DNA from 3 places in the Priestia sp. 179-F W1.4 NHS genome. Region 3 is predicted to be linked to each of the others. Evidence: riboswitches for the same ligand, from Rfam matches in the RefSeq annotation. Region 3 holds a riboswitch; each other region holds the start of a gene.

Region 1 (6,790 bases), on a different contig from region 3:
CTTTTCATAACATCTTCTTTGCTTTCTGTAAGCTGAGGAATATCTGAAAAGCTAATGAGCCTTGCTTCTTCTTGATAAGCTTCTACTTGCACAGCTACTATTTGAAGAGCGATATCCACTCTTTGATGTTCGAGGATTTGAAGCATGAAAACCACTCCATTTCTTTCACAAATTTAGACAAATTCCATGTTTTCACTATATCCAAACACCTTCCTTGTACATATTGTATTATGTACCGAATTAGCCAGGAGGTGTTTATATGCATATCACTGCTGAAAGAATTAGAGAAGCAACAGAAGCACTTGCTTCTACTGAGCTTGAAACATTTATGTACCAAGAGCCAACTGCTCTTCACAGACGCTCTCGTCGTCGTTCTACTCGCCGTTCTACTCGCCGCACTACTCGTCGCACTACTCGCCGTTCTACTCGTCGCACTACTCGTCGCACTACTCGCCGTTCTACTCGTCGTTCTACTCGTCGCACTACTCGTCGCACTACTCGCCGTTCTACTCGTCGCTCTAGCCATCGCCGCTGTCGCTGCGGTTCACCTTGCTGCTCATATCCATGGTTTAATAAATCATTTGGCTGCTGCTTTAAAGGGCATGGCTGTAGCCGCTAAATAAACCTAAAGCAAGCCGAGTTTAAAACATACGCGGCTTGCTTTTTTAAAGATTTTTATTTTACATAATCATTCGTTTTACTCTTCTTAAAAAAGAAAACAAAGTATAATAGTGGGAAAGACTCTCTCTTAAAAGGAGGCCTACCCATGCACTTATCTTTTGATCATCTTGTTCATTTTTCACCTGATCCTATTAAAGCTCAGAAAGAACTAAACGAATACGGAATAAATGTTATTAAAGGCGGTACCCATGAAAAATGGGGCACTTTTAACACGTTGGCTTATTTTCACCTCAGCTATATTGAATGGCTTGGGCTTAAAGATATCGCATTAGCTCAAACAGTTACAGATAATGATCTTATTCAGCAGCTTGTTAACGAACATACGCCATTTGGTCATTTTGGGCGATTGGCCCTTCGTACAGATGATATAGATTTGCTCATAACCGAGCTGAAAGACAAGGGCTACACTGTAAAAGGCCCTGTAGCGGGGTCTCGTCAAACTAATGATGGAGAAAGACTTCAATGGCAAATGTGTTTTATTGAAGATGACTATGATGCCCTCCCTTTTCCTTTCTTTATTGAGTGGGGTGAACCAGAAGAAAAACGCAAACCAAAGCTAGCTGCTCTTTCTTCCCATCAAGCCGGTCAGCTGCAGCTAAAAAACATTTACTGTGCTGTACATAACCTTGAAGAATCCATCAGCAAATGGACAAAACTGCTGGACGTTCAGGCTGGCGAAAGCTACAAAGACTCTTTACTTGATGCACGTTGTCAAAAACTATATGTCAATGAAGGAAACCTTATTTTTTGCAGCGGAACACAAGGTGTTGTCCATGATACATTAAAAAAAGTTGGAGAGCGTCCATTTTTGGTTGAATTGGATCACGCTCTAACACCGCAACAAATTACCGTACAAGGAGCTTCTTTTAAATTCAACAAATAAACATCCGCGGACGGATGTTTATTTCTGTGCTTCTTTTATAGCTTGATAAATGAAGTGAGGCAAAATTTCAAAGGAATACTGAACGTCTAATCTTTCGGTCCATTGATGCGCATCTCTTCCCAGCGGTCCAATGTTCAGCACCGGCATCTTCAGCTCCTCTAGCTCTTCTAGCGGGATATGATATCCTTTATTCCATAGAGGCATATTGGCTACTAACGTGTTAAATGTATGAAGCGGGTGCTGCAGGCTGGCATAGCTTAAATCCGAAATTCCACCAAAATAACTTTGTTCAACTAGCTCCACTTGGAATTGCTCTTTGGCAGTTGCCTGTACGTTTGACAAAATCTTTTGTACAAAGAGATCATCATGTGAACAAACGGCCGGGTAAAAAGGCGGCGTAAAAAATAAGACTATCATCGGAGCTGCTTCTTTACATAAACCAGCTAAAGAGTTTACTAATTTAATGGTTTTATTTCTGTCATCATCTTCTTGTGCCAAAAGTGCCGCTTCCATTTCTTGCACATATTTTTCACCGTGCTGTTTGACTGCATGAGTATAAAGTTCTTCATACGTCCATACGTTCACGTCAAGGGATGAACCCTCCATTCCCACAGCGTACTGCCGAGCAGCTTTATTATAATGTTTTTTTACATTCAAAGCCGCTTTGTCAGCCGATTTCAACAGCAGATCTGTTACTTCTTTAAGAGAGCGGTTTAACATAAATAAATTAAATAATACAACGGCAGAGTGCGGAACTTGAACGGAATACTCTTCTTTTAAATCTCTTTGTATCAGCACAGTAGGAGGTGGACTCGTTTCATCTCTTACTTTTTCGCAAAAATCAACGTTTAGTTCTATTTCTTTTGTTAAATAAGAAGCTAGTAAATTAGCATTCAAACCAGCTAGCGGTTCCCCTACATGAGTTTCTTTTCCATAACACAAAAAGCTTGGCATGATCTTGCCAATCGATCCTGAGTACACATAGTTCGTTTGATCACCAGGATAGCGGCTGAACACTGGTTCTGCATTTAGCATGAGAGAAAAATCCAGCTGATGTTTGCACGCAAGTTCTAAAAGAACAGGCACTGCTTTTCTCATTCCGAGCGAATTTACTTCTTCATCCGGTACCGACAGAAGCAGGATGTTTCCGTCAAACTCTCCGTTGCATGCTCGTTCAATCATACTGATATGCAGAGCAATACCTGCTTTCATGTCCATCGTTCCTCGGCCAAAAAGCCAGTCTCCTTTTACCATATCTTTTTGTACGTGCGCCGGAACTTGTTCCATATCATTATAAAAAGTACTCGTTAACGTATCAGCGTGAAAAGCATCCTTTTTCCACTGTCCATAATCTTGTACATCCACTACATCGTAATGACTGACTAATACAACTGTTTTATTCGTATTTTTCCCTTCAACAAAAGCTGTGACAATCGATCGCCCGTCTCCTGTTGAATGAAGCTCAACTTGCTCGTTTTTTTGAAAGTAAGGCAGCTTCAATAAATACGACGCTATCGATTCAGCCATTTCCACTTCTGCCATCGTTCCTGTCACGCTAGGTATAGAAACCAATTCGCTTACAAGCTTCTTTAACTGTTCTCTTGTTTGATACAAAGATGTTTTGTTCGACATACCCTTCATCTCTTTCCTTTTTCTAAATTTTCCATCAAACAAAACGATTCGTCAATCCCTTTGACAGAGACCCTTTCATTCTATCCCTATGTATCATAGTATGCGCTTCCTTGACGCAAATGATAAAAAAAGAGTGCGCGGCTAGGGCTAGCACCGCACACTCTTTTTTTTACTTTTCGTCATCTTCTAAAAAGTCTAGGATACGATCAATAAGCTGTTCGCTTCCTGCATCGTTTCCATGTTCAAGAGACATTTCCATTTCAATGCTCCTTTCATAAAATATTCTTGTTTTATAACATACCACAATTCATTTCGAATGTAACCTTTAATTTGTGTAAAAATTTCGACAATTTATGATTAATTTTGAAACCTAGTGAGTAATGATTATACCCACCAGATTCTTCAATTGTCAAAAAACATGCTTTCTATTTAAAAACACTTTAAAAATAGAGGCGCGAGCAGACTTCTATAAAAGACAGCCTACTCGCTCAAGCTTGGAACAGCATGATGAATAAATTTCTAGTTCATTTGCTTTTTGTACATCTTTAATATCTATGCCTACAGCATATGTACGAACATGGTTTTCGACCACAATTTCATAAAATGTTTCTAATTCACGATAAGCTACTTGATAATGCTTTCCTAATAATTTTACGGCTTCCTTTAATGCTTTCTCTCCTGTATGTGCTGCAACTGCTGTATGACTCATAAAACCCTCTCCTTTTAGAAAAATAAAAAAAACTCATTTTGCTTTGATGCAAAATGAGTTTTTCACCCGTTTTATCACCCAAAGCACATGCTTTGCTGGTAGGAGCACCTTACATTCGTAGGTTGCTGTGGAGTCAAAGAGCCAGATCTCTCGTCCACTCGTGATAACTTTTTTAATTTAAAATTTATTTTATCAAACAATTCCATCCGCGTAAATAGAAAAATAAAAATATTTTAATTTTTTTGGTAATGGAATGAATTCAAAAAGTCAAAGCTTAGATTAGCAAAATAAGAAGCTGCTACAAGTAATGCCTCTTCATTTAATGAAAAAGAAGGATGGTGCCATTCATATTCTCCAGCCGTACCCATCCATACAAAAAATCCTGGTACACGCTGCTGATATACGGCAAAATCTTCTCCTCCAGGCGATTGTTCAGCTTCTACGACTTGATAACTAAGATTCTCTGCAGCGTTAATAACCAATTTTTCCAGCGTATCATCATTGTTTACTACAGGAAGATACGGATACCATTTAACGTCTACTGAAGCCCCGAAAGCTGCTCCAATCCCTTCAGCAGTTCGTTTCATAAGAGCCGGTATTTTTTCTCTCGCTTCTTCTTGAAAGGTACGCACCGTTCCTTCAAGCGTTACTTTGTCAGGAATGACGTTCCACGAGCTCCCTCCGTGGATTTGAGTTATGCTGACAACAACATTTTGAAATGGACTGAGATTACGGCTGACAATGGTTTGTAAACTAGTAACAATTTGACCAGCAGCAGCAATCGGATCTACTGTTTTTTCAGGGATGCCCGCGTGACCTCCTACTCCTTTGACGTCAATTTCAAAACGATCAACACTTGCCATTAAAGGTCCCGATTTGATACCAATGGTTCCTACAGGAAGATCCGGTTTGTTATGCATCCCAAATATCGCTTCTACTCCGTCGAGCACACCTTTTTCAACTAGCATTTTTGCCCCAGAAGCCGTTTCTTCGGCCGGTTGAAAGATAAATCGAACCGTACCGCAAAGCTCCTGCTGACGCTCTTTGAGAAGAATGGCTGCTCCGATTATAGAAGCCGTATGAAAATCATGTCCGCATGCGTGCATAACACCGTTCACTTCAGAAGCAAATGGCAGATTGGTTTTTTCTTCAATTGGCAGCGCATCAATATCAGCTCGAATAGCGATAGTAGGTCCCGGCTTTCCTCCCACAATTTCCGCTACTGCTCCCACGTCTAAATGGAATGCATCCGCTATAGAAATATCGTAGTGCTTTAACCACTTTTTAATACGTTTAGTTGTTTCATATTCTTTCATTGAAAGCTCTGGAAACCGGTGCAGCTCACGGCGTATGTCTATTAGCGTATTTAGTAGTAATTGATCTGTCATATTTATCACTCTTTCACATTTCTTAATTTAGACCACTTCTCTATCTTTTACGACAAAGAGTGTACCTCATTGAATTTTTTATAAAGAAATACGGTCGTATAGCCTTGTGCAAGGTGCTTTTCTTTAGCTTGAACATATCCTTTTCGTTCATACATCTCAACTAACCAAGGATGTTCTTTTGCTGTTCCTAAAGACACACCTGGCGATTTAAACGTATTCTTTATTACCTCTTCCTCTACTAGATGCAGCAGCTTAGATCCAACGCCTTTCCTGGCAAGCGACGGGTCCACTGCAAACCACCAAAAATGCGGAACAGCAAACGGACCTGGATGTTCTCCCCAAGGCATTCGTATAGATACAGTGGCAGCGATTCTTTTATCTTCTTCATATACATAGCAAAGGTTTTGAGAAATATTTTTCTTAACGAGGGCAAGATCAGCAGTAGCTGCTAAGAAAGGAATGCCTAGCTCTCGAATAGGCTTATATGCTTGTAGAGTTAAGTTCAATAAGTTATCCGCGTCGTCATTTGTTGCCAAACGGAATTCATTTTTCATCTCTTTGTCTCCTTATATAGTACTTAAATATTTTATTTAACTTATAAGTTTACTAAGAATTAAAAAAGACAGACTGCCGCCTTGCGTACTCACTATACAACTGCTTTAATAACGTGTCAATTCTATTTATCGTTTTCTATAAAAGATATAAATAAAACAAATACACGCAGAAAACTGCGCGTATTACGTACATATCAAGATAGACTTCAGGACTCACTTACCGTAGCTTTTAAATTAGCTGCCAACATCACAAGTTCTTCTATAGATGCTAACTCTTCTTGTGAAGCCGCAGCTACTTCTTCAGCGTAAGCAGCTGCTTGTTTAGCAACCTCCGAAAGGGTCATGACGGACTCCATTACTTTGAACGAATACCCATCAATCTCTCCTGTTGCTTTTGTCATTTTGTTCATTTGTTCTTGAGCGGCAAAGACATCTTCCATAATTGTGGAAAACTGTTGCGTTACATCTTCGACAGTGGCAATACCAAGCGTGACTTCTTCCGTATTCACTTCCATGTTTTGATAAGCCCGCTTTGCCTGTACTTCAATTTCTTTTAACAAATGACTGATTTGTATAGCGGACGTTTTAGATTCTTCCGCTAGCTTACGTACTTCCCCTGCCACTACAGCAAAACCTTTTCCATGTTCTCCAGCCCTTGCAGCTTCAATAGCAGCATTAAGTGCAAGAAGATTTGTTTGTTCAGCAATTCTTGTAATCGTATTAATAATGCGGCCAATCTCTGCGGAACGATCTTCGAGTCCCTTTACTTCACTGGTCGATATCTTAACGGTTTCATAGATTTTATTCATTTGATTCGTCACATCTTTCACCGCAACATTTCCGGTAGAAGCATGTTCAGAGGCTCTGTTCATCGATTGTTGTACCTTTGAAGAATGATCAGTCATTTTCTGAAGCAGCTTGGCCATATCCACCATAGCTTGCT
Region 2 (6,790 bases), 1.2 Mb from region 3:
GATGCCGCCTCCTTCACAATGAAAAGTTTTTGTATCGATACTTGCCAATGCTTGAGTGCGTAATTCTTTATTAGGAATCTCTTTTGCCCGTTCCCGCCAATGGTTAAGCTCATGATGAACGACGGGAAACACTTCTCGATAAATTTTTCTCATTAATGAAATAGGACGAGACGGAATCTTCATTTATTTTCACCTCAATTTCTGACAGCACTCATTAAATGTGAAGATCAACAAAGCTTTTCGCGTATGTAAAAACGTATTCTCTTTCAGGCTCATTAAAGATTTCGTGATACAGCTGAGACCATTCTTTGTAGATTTTTTCACTTAGCTCTATTTCATCAAACCACTGTCTAACAATCAACTTTTCAATAATTTTATCTTCTCCTGCCTGCATCACAAGAAGCGGAACATCCGGCAAACGATCGATATCTTTAAAAGCTAAGTTAACAGCTTGAATCAATTCTCGGTACCATCTTACAGAAACTTTTGTAACGTACAGTGAGTCGTTTTCATCTTCATCTCGAACTTCTTGATTTCTTGTTGCTTTTTCAACAGTAAGACCCAAATCAAAAAGTTTGTTCGGCATGACTTTATTTAATCCTTTAGATAACATATCTAAGTAAGCTGGTACTTGCTCTTTTAATCCTAGACAAGGTGAGGAAAGAATCGCACCCCATATAGGAAGATTTTTTGTCTGCAGCGTACGAATAACCGCCAGTCCTCCCATACTATGTCCTAACAGGAAAATAGGCAAATCATATTTTTGCGCTTCACGTACCCATTCTTCCACTTCATATACATATTCATCAAAGGATAGGATATGTCCTCTTCTTCTCGTTGTTAAGCCTTGGCCAGGAAGGTCTCCCATGATTACGTGCATTCCAACCGAACGCCACATCTCAATCAGCCAGCGATAGCGCCCGTGATGCTCCGCTGCTCCATGGACCATGACAATAACGCCTTTTGGATTTACTGCTTCCCATTTATGCATTTGAGTTACTCCTTCTTCCTTTTTTTGTTTACCTGCTTTAAAAACCTTTGTACACTTACATTAGAAGATTTACTACTTTTTTTCAACTAATAAAGGGAGATGATTTGATGATTTATCCGTATAAAGAAAAAATGCCTAATATTGCACCCAGCTGCTTCCTCGCAGACTATGTCACGATTACTGGAGATGTCACCATTGGTGAAGAAAGCAGCATTTGGTTTAACACCGTTATTAGAGGAGATGTTTCGCCTACTATTATCGGGAAACGAGTAAATATACAAGATCAATCAACACTCCATCAAAGCCCAAATGCTCCTTTGCTTATTGAGGATGATGTGACAGTAGGACATCAAGTTATTTTACACAGCTCCATCATCCGCAAACGCGCGCTCATTGGCATGGGCTCTATTATTTTAGACGGTGCGGAAATTGGTGAAGGTGCTTTTATCGGTGCAGGAAGTTTAGTGCCTCCCGGTAAAAAAATACCACCTAATACTCTCGCACTCGGTCGACCTGCTAAAGTAATCCGCACTCTGACTGAGGAGGATTTAAAAGATATGCAGCGCATTCGTACAGAATATGTAGAAAAAGGGCAGTATTATAAGTCTATTAAGAAATCTGATTCTTCATTATAAAGGAAACGTTCCCTCAGAAAGTCATACTGAGGGAATTTTTTTAGTATCTCCACAAACTCTCTAATCATGTTCTATTCTCTCCACAATTGTAAAGAAATTTCCATATTAATTTACATCGTTTTAGTACTGCCTCCACAATTAAAGATTAAACTGAATAATAAAGACGTATTTATTAAAAAGGGAGCGACTCTATGAAAGCCAAGTTAATTCAGTATGTATACGATGCCGAATGCCGATTATTCAAAAGTGTAAATCAACATTTTGATCGAAAGCACTTAAATAGATTTTTACGTTTACTAACTCATGCCGGCGGAGCCACGTTTACCATTGTGATAGCGTGCTTGCTGCTATTTCTGCATCCTTCATCCGTCGCTTACGCCTGTGCGTTTTCTCTAGCCGTTAGCCATATTCCTGTTGCCATTGCTAAGAAGCTATATCCGAGACAACGGCCTTATATTCAACTAAAGCATACAAAAGTATTAGAAAATCCATTAAAAGATCATTCATTTCCATCGGGGCATACAACGGCTATTTTTTCGTTAGTTACCCCTCTGATGATTACTTACCCAGCCTTCGCTGCCGTTCTTTTGCCGCTTGCAGTAACGGTAGGCATTTCAAGAATTTATCTCGGTCTGCACTATCCGACGGATGTCATGGTAGGCCTGATACTCGGCATCTTTTCAGGTGCTGTTTCACTGAACATATTTTTAGTCTAATTGATAGGAGGAGTACTCATGAGAATTGCTTTATTTACAGATACATTTGCTCCGGAAGTTAACGGAGCTGCTAAAACACTTTATCAATTTACTCAGTATGTCAAATCAAAGCAAATTCCCATCCAGGTATTTGCTCCTGAATTTGCTCATAATCGGTCGTTTTCAACGTATGTTCACCGCTCGCCTAGCATGCCGTTTTTCCTTTATCCAAACAGCCGCTTTTCATTGCCAAACGTTCTAAAAATTAAAAAGCAGCTGCAGGAATTCAACCCTTCTCTTATTCATTTGGCCACTCCTTTTACGATGGGGCTTTGCGGCTCCTATTACGGGAAAAGATTAGGTATTCCTCTTGTCGGCTCTTATCATACCAATTTTGATGATTATTTATCTCACTATGAACTTGAAAAAATGCGTGTACCACTGCAAAAATATATGAAATGGTTTTATAAACCTGTACAAAAATTATTCGCTCCCTCCGAAGTGACCAAACAGCAGCTAGAAAAACAAGGGTTTCACAACGTAGCTATTTGGTCGCGAGGGGTAAATCATAAATTGTTCCATCCCCACTATGACCGCTTTGATATTCGTATTAAATATAATATAAAAAAACCCTACATCTTAACGTATGTAGGAAGGTTAGCTAAAGAAAAGAACGCTGATTTTTTACTAAAAATTGCCCGATCTTTACCTGATCATATCCGCCACCAAGTTCACTGGCTTATTGTGGGAGATGGTCCTTTAAAAGAACAAATGCAACAGCAAGCATCTGAGCATATGACATTTACAGGCTTTCTTGAAGGTAAGCAACTTGCTCATATCTATTCTTCATCTGATTTGTTTGTTTTCCCTTCAGAAACAGAAACGTTCGGAAATGTCGTACTGGAGTCTCTTGCTTCTGGAACTCCCGTGGTGGCAGCAAATGCAGGAGGAGTTAAGCAGATGGTTCAGCACGGGCGAAACGGCTACCTTTGCAAACCTCACTCCTTAGAAGAATTCAGTTCGGCTATTACAGGTTTACTTGATGATTTGCACCAGCGGTTTCACTTTAGCCATGCAGCGAGACACTATGCTCTTACTCAATCATGGGACGCCATTTTTCAGCATTTGCTTTCAGAATATGAAGATGTCGTAGAAAAATCTGCTGAAGGTATTCAATGGGCATAAAAAAAATCTCCGTTTTCACGGAGATTTTTTTTATTATTTAGCTAAAGCTTGAGTTTTTAATGCTTCAGCTTTGTCTGTGAACTCCCAAGGAAGCTCCACATCTGTACGACCAAAGTGACCGTAAGCTGCTGTTTGCTTATAAATCGGGCGACGTAAATCAAGCATTTTAATGATGCCTGCTGGACGTAGGTCAAAGTTTTTGCGTACTACATCTACTAGTACTTCTTCAGAAACTTTTCCTGTACCGAATGTATCAATTGAAATAGATACTGGCTGTGCAACACCAATTGCATATGCTAGTTGTACTTCACATTTATCAGCAAGATCAGCTGCTACAATGTTTTTCGCAACATAACGAGCTGCATAAGCTGCTGAACGGTCTACTTTTGTTGCGTCCTTACCAGAGAATGCACCGCCGCCGTGACGAGCATATCCGCCGTAAGTATCAACGATAATTTTACGACCAGTTAAACCAGCATCTCCTTGAGGGCCGCCGATTACGAAACGTCCTGTTGGGTTAATGAAATATTTTGTATTTTCATCAATTAACTCATTTGGAACAACTGGATTAATTACATATTCTTTTAAGTTACGTTGAATTTGCTCTAACGTTACTTCTGGGTGATGCTGAGTTGAAATAACAATTGTATCGATGCGAACAGGTTTGTTGTTTTCATCATATTCAACTGTTACTTGTGTTTTACCATCCGGGCGAAGGTAAGGAAGAATTTCTTCTTTACGTACTTCTGTTAGACGGCGAGCAAGTTTATGAGCTAATGAAATTGGAAGAGGCATTAATTCTTTTGTTTCGTTACATGCATAACCAAACATTAACCCTTGGTCTCCAGCTCCGATTGCTTCGATTTCTTCATCGGACATTTGACCTTCACGTGCTTCTAACGCTTGGTCTACACCAGCAGCGATATCAGCTGACTGCTCGTCGATAGATGTTAATACTGCACAAGTTTCAGCATCAAATCCGTATTTTGCACGAGTATAGCCAATTCCTTTAATTGTTTCACGAACTGTTTTAGGAATATCCACGTAAGTAGAAGTTGTAATTTCACCGCTTACTAAAACTAAACCAGTTGTTACGCTTGTTTCACAAGCAACACGAGCATTTGGATCCTTTGCTAGGATAGCATCAAGAATTGAGTCAGAAATTTGGTCACAAATTTTATCGGGATGTCCCTCTGTAACAGATTCTGACGTGAACAGACGACGTTGTGTTGACATCAGTTTTCCTCCTTATAAATACGATACATTGTGATACGGTACTCATTCCCTTATTTTCATTACACGTTAAAAAATATAAAAAAACCTTTCCTTGTATCGAGGAAAGGTATCAAATTCTACATAAGCCTTTCACTCTTATCGATCAAGGTTGTGCCCTTGCATCAGGTTAGCACCTTATCGTCTACACAAAAAAATGACGATGGTTGCTGGGTTTCACAGGGCCTGTCCCTCCACCAGCTCGGGATAAGAGAGTATCCGTTCAAGGACATATAATACATGAAAAAGCGCTTCACTGTCAACAACATTCAAATGGAAATCATCTCTTTATGTTTGAATCTGTTTTAATGTAACATACTCAAATTTAAAAATAGTATACCTTATTAAGAGTGAACACGAAGTTTGGTTAACAAGACAGACCAAAAAAAGGCTTTCACTTGAAATAGCTTCACTTTTTTCGCTTCTAGCACATATACATGTGTCTAAAATAGGTATAACGTACATTTTTTTATAATGCACAAACATTTTTAGTTAAATAGTATAGAATAATTAAATAAATGTGTTATACTAATTATAAATTTCAAACATTAATGAATAAATAATAGCTAAAAAAGGAAGGTAGTGCACATGAGTACTGTTGATATGTCTATCGAATTAAATGGTTTGCTTCAATTAAAAACAACAAAACACCAATTATCTGTTCCACAACTTGTTGAAAAAATTCTAGCTCGACGCGAAGGAACGCTGACTTCTACAGGTGCTGTGTCAGTCGAAACCGGAAAATATACAGGCCGCTCTCCTTTGGATAAATTTATTGTAAGCGATGCTGTATCTTCAAAAACGGTTGAATGGGGACCCGTCAATCAGCCAATTTCTGCTCAGCGATTCGATGCGCTATACAAAAAAGTCTTAACCCACTTAAAGAAGCAGGATGAACTTTTTGTTTTTAATGGATATGCTGGAGCTGATAAAAAGTATCAGTTACCAATTCAAGTAGTTAATGAATTTGCATGGCACAACCTATTCGCTCAGCAGTTATTCATTCGCCCTTCAGCTGAACAAAAAACAAATGATGATGTGAAGCCGTTTACAATTGTAGCAGCTCCAACGTTCAAAGCTGATCCTGAAACAGACGGGACGAATTCTGAAACCTTCATTATTCTTTCATTAGAGCGACGCATTGTGCTAATTGGAGGAACTGAATACGCTGGTGAAATGAAAAAATCTATTTTTTCAGTGATGAACTTCTTGCTTCCTCAAAACAATATTCTATCCATGCACTGTTCTGCTAACGTAGGAGAAGAAGGTGACGTTGCATTATTCTTTGGTTTATCTGGAACGGGTAAAACAACGCTTTCTGCTGATGCAAACCGTCGTTTAATCGGAGATGACGAGCACGGTTGGTCAAGCTCTGGTGTATTTAATATTGAAGGAGGCTGCTACGCGAAGTGCATTCAGCTTTCCGAAGAAAAAGAACCGCAAATTTTTAATGCAATTCGCTTCGGCGCAGTACTGGAAAATGTAGTGTTGAATCAAAATACGAAAGTAGCAGATTACAATGATAATAGTTTAACAGAGAATACTCGTGCCGCTTATTCAATTGACTCTATTGATAATACGGTATTGCCAAGCGTTGCTGGGCACCCTACAGCTATTGTCTTTTTAACTGCTGATGCCTTCGGCGTCTTACCTCCAATCAGCAAGCTTACAAAAGAACAAGCGATGTACCATTTTCTGAGCGGATACACTAGTAAGTTAGCTGGAACAGAGCGCGGCGTAACATCGCCACAGGCTACTTTCTCTACATGCTTTGGTGAGCCTTTCTTACCTCTTGCTCCAACAACTTATGCAGAAATGCTAGGAAAGAAAATCGATGAACATAACGTAAATGTCTACCTTGTAAACACTGGATGGACCGGCGGTGAATACGGCGTGGGTGAACGAATGAAGTTAAGTTACACTCGAGCTATGGTTCAAGCAGCTCTTGAAGGAGAACTAGCTAATACCGAAACAGTAACAGATGCTATTTTTGGTTTATCGATTCCAACTCA
Region 3 (6,790 bases):
TTAAATCCGAGAGAGCCATTCAACTTTGTTTTTATGGGCGACAGCAGAGGTGACGGACCAAACGATAATTGTTTCACAATGAGCGGTGAATTTGAGCTTGTGTTAAAAAAGGCGGTGGAATTGAATCCGCTGTTTATTATTCATGGGGGAGACACCGTCTATACAGGGAAAAAAGAGTATTTGGAGCACTTTGTTAAGGTTGTTGAAAAAATCGCACCAAACATTCCTATGTTTGTATGCGTAGGGAATCATGATGAACTATACCTTGATGAAAGCAATCTTGAAAACTTCAGAGCCACTATCGGAAAAGTACACTGGGTCATTGATATTCCTGTCTTTAACTTCCGGTGCATCGCATTAAATAATATCATCAGTCCCAAGAATAAAATATATGGATTTACAGATAGAGAGCTGAATTATTTAGAGCAGCAGCTAGAGGATGCTCCTCGTAATACCGTTGTAGCCATGCATGCGCAGCCAAATATTGGCCGGTGGTCAGACCTGGGAGGTTTTCCTGTAACGACTCCTCAGAGTCAAGAATTTTTTGATTTAATTCAAGAACATCGCGTGAAAAAAGTGTTAGTCAGCCACGTGCATGCGTATGACGAGCAGTTTATTAGAAAAAACAGAAACGGGTCGTTTACGCTTGGAAGAGGTACTGATTTTGTATTATCAGGAGGCGCGGGTGCTCCCCTTGATTTTGAACCGCCTTTAATTTTAAATAATTATAATTTTACGGAGTTTTTTGTTAGCCGGTACGACATTTTAGGACCTCTTCTTTGGAAGGATTTTGGACGACCTCGAAGAAGTTGTTTGTAAAAACAAGAAAGTAGAAAGCTAGGTTCAAAAAAAGAGGCTGGGAAAAAAGGGTTTTAGGCGAAATGAAAAATGAACCACTAATCAAGCATCTTGATTAGTGGTTCATTTTTTTATTAGGGTAAACGTAGATTTCATGTGTATAGGTCTTTCTAGCAGGTGATTGGAGGACAAGACGAAGACTCCTGCGGGAAAAGCGGAACAGGTGAGACCCCACAGGAGCGTATGCGACGAGGAGGCTCAGCGACCGCCCGCGGAAAGCGAAGTCTTGTACGAAAATCAACTGCGGTGTCACAAGCGATTCAGCTCATGTATCCCATTTGCCTTTAGATTGGATTCACTTCGTTGTGTCTCAGCCTCTTTTAGAAAACCGTACGAAACCTTGTAGCAGAAGGCTAAGCCAAGCGTTATAATAGATAATGAATGATGATATATTCTCTATATTTGTCATATATTTGTATTACATATGTAATTGAAGAAAAACATTCACTTGATATACTGTTTAATGACTTAACTTTATCTTAACATTCACAGTGAAATGCCTGTTTATAGAAACTTAGAACATACACAGCAAATGGAGGAGCTATCATGGCAAACGAAAAGATGCAAGAAGGACTCAATCGTTTTATTAAGGAAGATTTAAATGACCTTTTAGGTAGACTGTTCCCCCTAATGGACCGAGAATGTGCGGAAGAAAAGAGATTGCTTATCGAAACGGCGGTAGAGTACATTTATTCTTCAGGGTATCATCAAGGAGCAAAAGACTTGATCGAAACACATCGAAAAGATGATTACAAATTATTAAGGCAAAAATTAGCGTCAACGCCTCCTGAAAACTAATTTTTTTGAAATTTCTTTTGACAACATAAATGTAAGGTGTTAAGATGACTCTACATTCAAAATATTATAAACAATTAAAACTCTTATTGAGAGAGGCGGAGGGACTGGCCCTGTGAAGCCCGGCAACCATTTAACAATCTTGTTAAAAAGGTGCTACATCCTGCAAAGCGTACAGCTTTGAAAAATAAGAGAGGATTTCATAGATACTATGCCTCTCTATTCATGATAGAGAGGCTTTTTATTTTATGTAAAGGTATTTTGAATGAACAATTTCATAGAAATGCATCAGGTGCTGTGTAACGAATGTACGCAGCTTAAAAGGGAAGACCGGTGAAAAGCCGGCGCGGTCCCGCCACTGTAATGGGGAGTAACTTATTAACCACTGTTTCATGCTGAAATGGGAAGGGATAGGAAGCGATGAACCTAAGTCAGGAGACCTGCCTGTTGTATGCACTTAAGCTCTACGGGATATAGAGAGGAGTGAGGAATACGTGTTGAGAAAAACAGACTATCTCAACTTTAGTTAAGTATGCGTATCATCTCTCTTTTCATTTCGAAAAGAGAGATTTTTTAGTTTAGCGGAAAAAAAGAAATATACAGGGAGTGGAAAAAATGAGCAGTGTAAAAAGTTCAAATGTAGGTTATCCAAGAATTGGTGAAAAACGAGAATGGAAAAAAGCGCTTGAGCAGTTTTGGGCAGGAAAGCTAGAGAAAGATATCTTTCTTCAGGAAATTGAAGCTCTTCGTCTAGGACATCTAAAAAAACAGCGTGACGCAGGAATTGAATTAATTCCAGTCGGCGATTTTAGCTTATACGATCACGTGTTAGATACAGCCGCTATGTTTGGTTTGGTGCCAAAGCGCTTTGAATATAACGGAGGCCCGGTATCCCTTGAAACGTACTTTGACATCGCGCGAGGAACAAAAGGTGCGGTAGCCTCTACGATGACAAAATGGTTTAACACAAATTATCACTATATCGTACCCGAGCTTGAGGAATGTACGCCGGCACTTGTAGAAAATCGCCCGCTTCAATTTTACAAAGAAGCAAAGCAAAAGCTGAATATCAAAGGCAAACCCGTTATTTTAGGTCCAGTAACATTTGTGAAGCTGTCAAAAGGATATAAAAAAAGTGAGTTTAAAAAAGTAGTTGAACAGTTTGTTCCTCTTTATGCAACAATCTTAGCGGAGCTGGAGGCAGAAGGGGTCGAGTGGGTACAAATAGATGAGCCAATTTTAGCTACAACGCTATCGAAAGAAGACCTGGCACTGTATAAAGAAGTCTATGAAGCTTTGAAAAAAGCGGCACCGAATGTAAAAGTCATTTTGCAGACGTACTTTGACAGCGTAGATTACTATAAAGAAGTAGTTGCTCTTCCTGTTCATGGTATTGGCTTAGATTTTGTACATGACCGAGGCGAAAATCTCACGGCGCTTAATAAATATGGTTTTCCAACTGATAAAGTGCTGGCAGCAGGAGTGATTGACGGACGAAACATTTGGCGTGAAAACTTGGACGAACAGCTTTTAACAATCAGTGAAATTGAAGAAGCCGTATCAAAAGACCGTTTGATTCTGCAGCCTTCATCAAGTTTATTACATGTTCCTGTCACGGTGAAAAGCGAAAAAACCATTGAGCCAATTCTAAAAAACGCGCTGTCTTTTGCAGATGAAAAGCTGAAGGAAATCTCGCTGTTAACAAAAGCGGTGCAGCAAGGAAAAGAAGCAATAGAAAAAGAAATAAGTGTAAGCAAACAAGCGATTCAAGCATTAAATGGATCATCTGTTCGAAATCATCAAGACGTGCAAAAAGAGCTGAAGCAGCTGCACAGCTATAAAGCAGAGCGCCAAGCGCCGTTTGACGTACGTCAACGCGTTCAACAAGAAGCGTTTCAACTGCCGCTTCTTCCAACGACAACAATTGGAAGCTTTCCGCAAACAAAAGAAGTGAGAAAAGAGCGTCTAAAGTGGCGTAAAGGAGAATTAAGCGACAAAGCGTATGAAGCGTACATTAACGCTGAAATCAAAAAATGGATTGAAATTCAAGAAGACATCGGCTTAGATGTCCTTGTGCACGGAGAGTTTGAGCGTACGGACATGGTTGAATACTTCGGTGAAAAATTAGGAGGCTTTCAGTTTACGAAGTTTGGCTGGGTGCAATCATACGGTTCTCGCTGCGTCAAGCCGCCGCTTATTTACGGAGATGTCTCGTACGAGCAGGCGATGACGATCAAAGAAACGGTCTACGCACAGTCTCTAACCAATAAGCCTGTTAAAGGAATGCTGACGGGGCCAATTACAATTTTAAACTGGTCGTTTGTGCGTGATGATATCCCGCGCTACGACGTGGCAAATCAAATTGCGCTTGCTCTTAGAAAAGAAGTGGAAGCACTTGAAAGTCAGGGCATCTCAATGATTCAAGTAGATGAACCGGCGCTGCGTGAAGGACTGCCGTTAAAACGAGAAAACTGGGAAAGCTACTTGAACGCCGCGGTGTACGCGTTCAAATTAGCCACGGTATCGGTGCAAAACGAGACGCAAATTCACACGCATATGTGCTATTCGGAATTCGAAGAGATTATTGATGCGATCAAAGCGCTTGATGCCGACGTGATTTCCATTGAAACGTCCAAAAGCCACGGTGAATTAATTTATGCGTTTGAAAAACATACGTATAACCAGGGAATTGGACTTGGCGTATATGATATCCACAGCCCGCGCGTACCGAAGCTTGAAGAGCTGACACGAAACATTGACCGCGCTCTAAAAGTGCTTGATCCTGCATTGTTTTGGATTAATCCCGACTGCGGTCTTAAAACAAGAGGAATCAGCGAGACGGTGGAAGCTTTAAAAGTGATGGTTGAGTCTGCAAAACAAACAAGAAAAAATTTATTACAAAACGCTTAATAACAAGAAAGTCAAGACCAAGCAGTGTAAACGCTACACTGCTTGGTCTTATGGGTTTTTTAAAGGCCAAAAATATCCATTGACACTTCCCGTAGATTTTTGTATCTTTTTAAAGGTGTTTTTAAAATCAGGGAGGTACAACATGAGTAACAACAGCACGCAGCACGTTAAAATTGTAACAGCGGATCCATCAGCGCTAGGCCTATTCGGACTTGCCATGGTGACACTTGTTGCATCGTTTCAAAAGCTTGGGGTAACCGATGGTGTTTCATTGGTATTGCCATGGGCAATTTTTTTAGGCGGAATAGGGCAGCTAATTGCGTCTATGCAAGATTTCAAACATAATAATACCTTCGGCGCAACTGCTTTTGGTGCCTTCGGTTTATTTTGGCTAGGTGTAGCGATGACATGGCTTATTCAGCTTGGCGCATTTGGAGAAGCGCTCGCAAAAGAAGCGGATCCGAAGCAGCTAGCATTTGCTTTTGTCGGCTACTTAATTTTCAGCGTTTTTATGACGGTTGGAGCAATGGGCACTCATAAAGTATTATTTATTATTTTTGTATTAATTGATTTCTTATTTATTGGATTATCGCTAAGTACATTTGGTGTGGCCTATGAATACACGCATTTACTAGCAGCAGTCTCAGAGCTATTAATTGCTCTGTTTTCATTCTATGGATCTGCAGCGGCTGTATTAAATACTCACTACGGTCGAGTTGTGCTTCCGGTGGGCAAGCCATTTGGTGCATTTATTAAATAATCAAGACGTTCATTAAACAGCGAAGTAGGGTTGAATTCTGTATGATGCAGAGGTCAATCCTTTTTTGTTTGTGCGTTTTTATATATAGTAGAAAGAGATAGTTATATATAATAGAAGCTTTTAGAGAAAAAAGAGAAATACATAATGAAAGGAATCGTTTCAATGATTATAAGACAAGTGGATGAAAAAGATTTAAACCAATTAATTACGTTAGAAAACAAAGGGTTTACACCTGAAGAAGCTGCCTCAAAAGATGCGTTTATCACGCGAATTAAAACCATTCCTGATACGTTTATCATCGCCGAAGAAAATGAAGAAATAATCGGATATGTGAACGGACCCGTCATTTCAGCTCCGTTTATTACGGATGATTTGTTTGAAAAAACGATTTCGAACCCTGAGACAGGCGGTTATCAAAGTATTTTGGGTATCGTTGTAAATCTCAAGCATCATCACAAAGGAATTGCCAGTATGCTGCTAAAAGAGTTTGAAAAACAAGCACGGAACAAACAGCGCGTAACGGTGACTTTAACGTGTAAAGAAGAATTGATTCCGTTTTACGAAAAAAACGGATATGTGAATCGAGGAGTTGCGCAGTCCCAGCATGCAGGCGTGCAGTGGTTTAATATGAGTAAGGAGCTTTAATGTTAACAAGGAAATAATGAAATAGAAAAGCACCAGCTTCCTTTAAGGAGCTTGTGCTTTTTTCATTGTAATGGTGAACATGTGCTTAATCTATTTCGTTGCTTCTAGCGGTTGATTGGAGGGCAAGGCGAAGACTCCTGCGGAAAGCGAAGTCTTGCACGGAAAGCAACAGCGGGATTCATCCTCAATCATTTATCCCGTTTGCTCGTCTTTAGATTGAATTAATTTTGTTATATCTCAATCTCTTTTTTAGGTAGGTAAGAGACATTAATTTGTCAAACATATTTGACAGTAACAAGGAAGATAATATAAGATATGGGTGTAAAAAGTTTTTTACATTTTAGAGATGAGTGATGAATGGTGGAAAACCGAATTAAAGAACTGCGTAAAGTCAAGCAGATGTCTCAAGATGAATTGGCGAAAGTATGCGGCGTATCGAGACAAACGATTAATGCAATTGAAAACAATAAGTATGATCCAAGCTTAGCGCTGGCTTTCCAGCTGGCCCAAGAACTGGGAGCAACAGTAGATGAGCTGTTTTTATTTCATAAATCATGAGTTAGTTAAAAAGGAGAAGGTAATGTGAAAGTAAAAAAAGCGGACGAAATGGAAAAGTTTGAAATCAAGCAAGCGGCGCGAAACGGCTTTTTATTTTATACAGTAGCGCTGTTAATTTGGTCTTCCTATGATTTTATTAAAACCGGTGAAAGAGGCTGGGAAGCCACAATCTTACTAGTAGGAATATGCGTATATTTTTGGACACTCGTTTATTATAAACGAAAAGTACATAGCTAACAGGTGAACAGGAAATCGAATTTACCA

The links. Region 3 has a riboswitch for S-adenosylmethionine ahead of metE (5-methyltetrahydropteroyltriglutamate--homocysteine S-methyltransferase). Riboswitches for the same ligand answer to the same signal wherever they lie in the genome.
Region 1: another riboswitch for S-adenosylmethionine. It lies ahead of ACH0CI_RS13315 (hypothetical protein); the one in region 3 lies ahead of metE (5-methyltetrahydropteroyltriglutamate--homocysteine S-methyltransferase).
Region 2: another riboswitch for S-adenosylmethionine. It lies ahead of metK (methionine adenosyltransferase); the one in region 3 lies ahead of metE (5-methyltetrahydropteroyltriglutamate--homocysteine S-methyltransferase).

Annotation. Positions count from the first base shown of each region.
Region 1 is NZ_JBIQFF010000002.1:550,534-557,323, forward strand. It holds gene ACH0CI_RS13295 (GNAT family N-acetyltransferase) at 1-146, opposite strand, end outside; gene ACH0CI_RS13300 (CotG/ExsB N-terminal domain-containing protein) at 260-619, shown strand; gene ACH0CI_RS13305 (VOC family protein) at 767-1,564, shown strand; gene ACH0CI_RS13310 (M20/M25/M40 family metallo-hydrolase) at 1,583-3,196, opposite strand; gene ACH0CI_RS13315 (hypothetical protein) at 3,663-3,905, opposite strand; SAM riboswitch class I at 3,974-4,075, opposite strand; gene ACH0CI_RS13320 (amidohydrolase) at 4,139-5,293, opposite strand; gene ACH0CI_RS13325 (GNAT family N-acetyltransferase) at 5,341-5,847, opposite strand; gene ACH0CI_RS13330 (methyl-accepting chemotaxis protein) at 6,054-6,790, opposite strand, start outside.
Region 2 is NZ_JBIQFF010000001.1:36,825-43,614, reverse strand. It holds gene ACH0CI_RS00225 (tetraprenyl-beta-curcumene synthase family protein) at 1-183, opposite strand, end outside; gene ACH0CI_RS00220 (alpha/beta fold hydrolase) at 215-991, opposite strand; gene ACH0CI_RS00215 (gamma carbonic anhydrase) at 1,099-1,626, shown strand; gene ACH0CI_RS00210 (phosphatase PAP2 family protein) at 1,818-2,342, shown strand; gene ACH0CI_RS00205 (glycosyltransferase family 4 protein) at 2,361-3,506, shown strand; gene metK (methionine adenosyltransferase) at 3,540-4,742, opposite strand; SAM riboswitch class I at 4,875-4,992, opposite strand; gene pckA (phosphoenolpyruvate carboxykinase (ATP)) at 5,367-6,790, shown strand, end outside.
Region 3 is NZ_JBIQFF010000001.1:1,250,678-1,257,467, forward strand. It holds gene ACH0CI_RS06560 (metallophosphoesterase family protein) at 1-819, shown strand, start outside; gene ACH0CI_RS06565 (hypothetical protein) at 976-1,146, shown strand; gene ACH0CI_RS06570 (hypothetical protein) at 1,405-1,656, shown strand; SAM riboswitch class I at 1,737-1,847, shown strand; cobalamin riboswitch at 1,927-2,115, shown strand; gene metE (5-methyltetrahydropteroyltriglutamate--homocysteine S-methyltransferase) at 2,269-4,563, shown strand; gene ACH0CI_RS06580 (acetate uptake transporter) at 4,706-5,323, shown strand; gene ACH0CI_RS06585 (GNAT family N-acetyltransferase) at 5,468-5,968, shown strand; gene ACH0CI_RS06590 (helix-turn-helix transcriptional regulator) at 6,326-6,526, shown strand; gene ACH0CI_RS06595 (hypothetical protein) at 6,551-6,763, shown strand.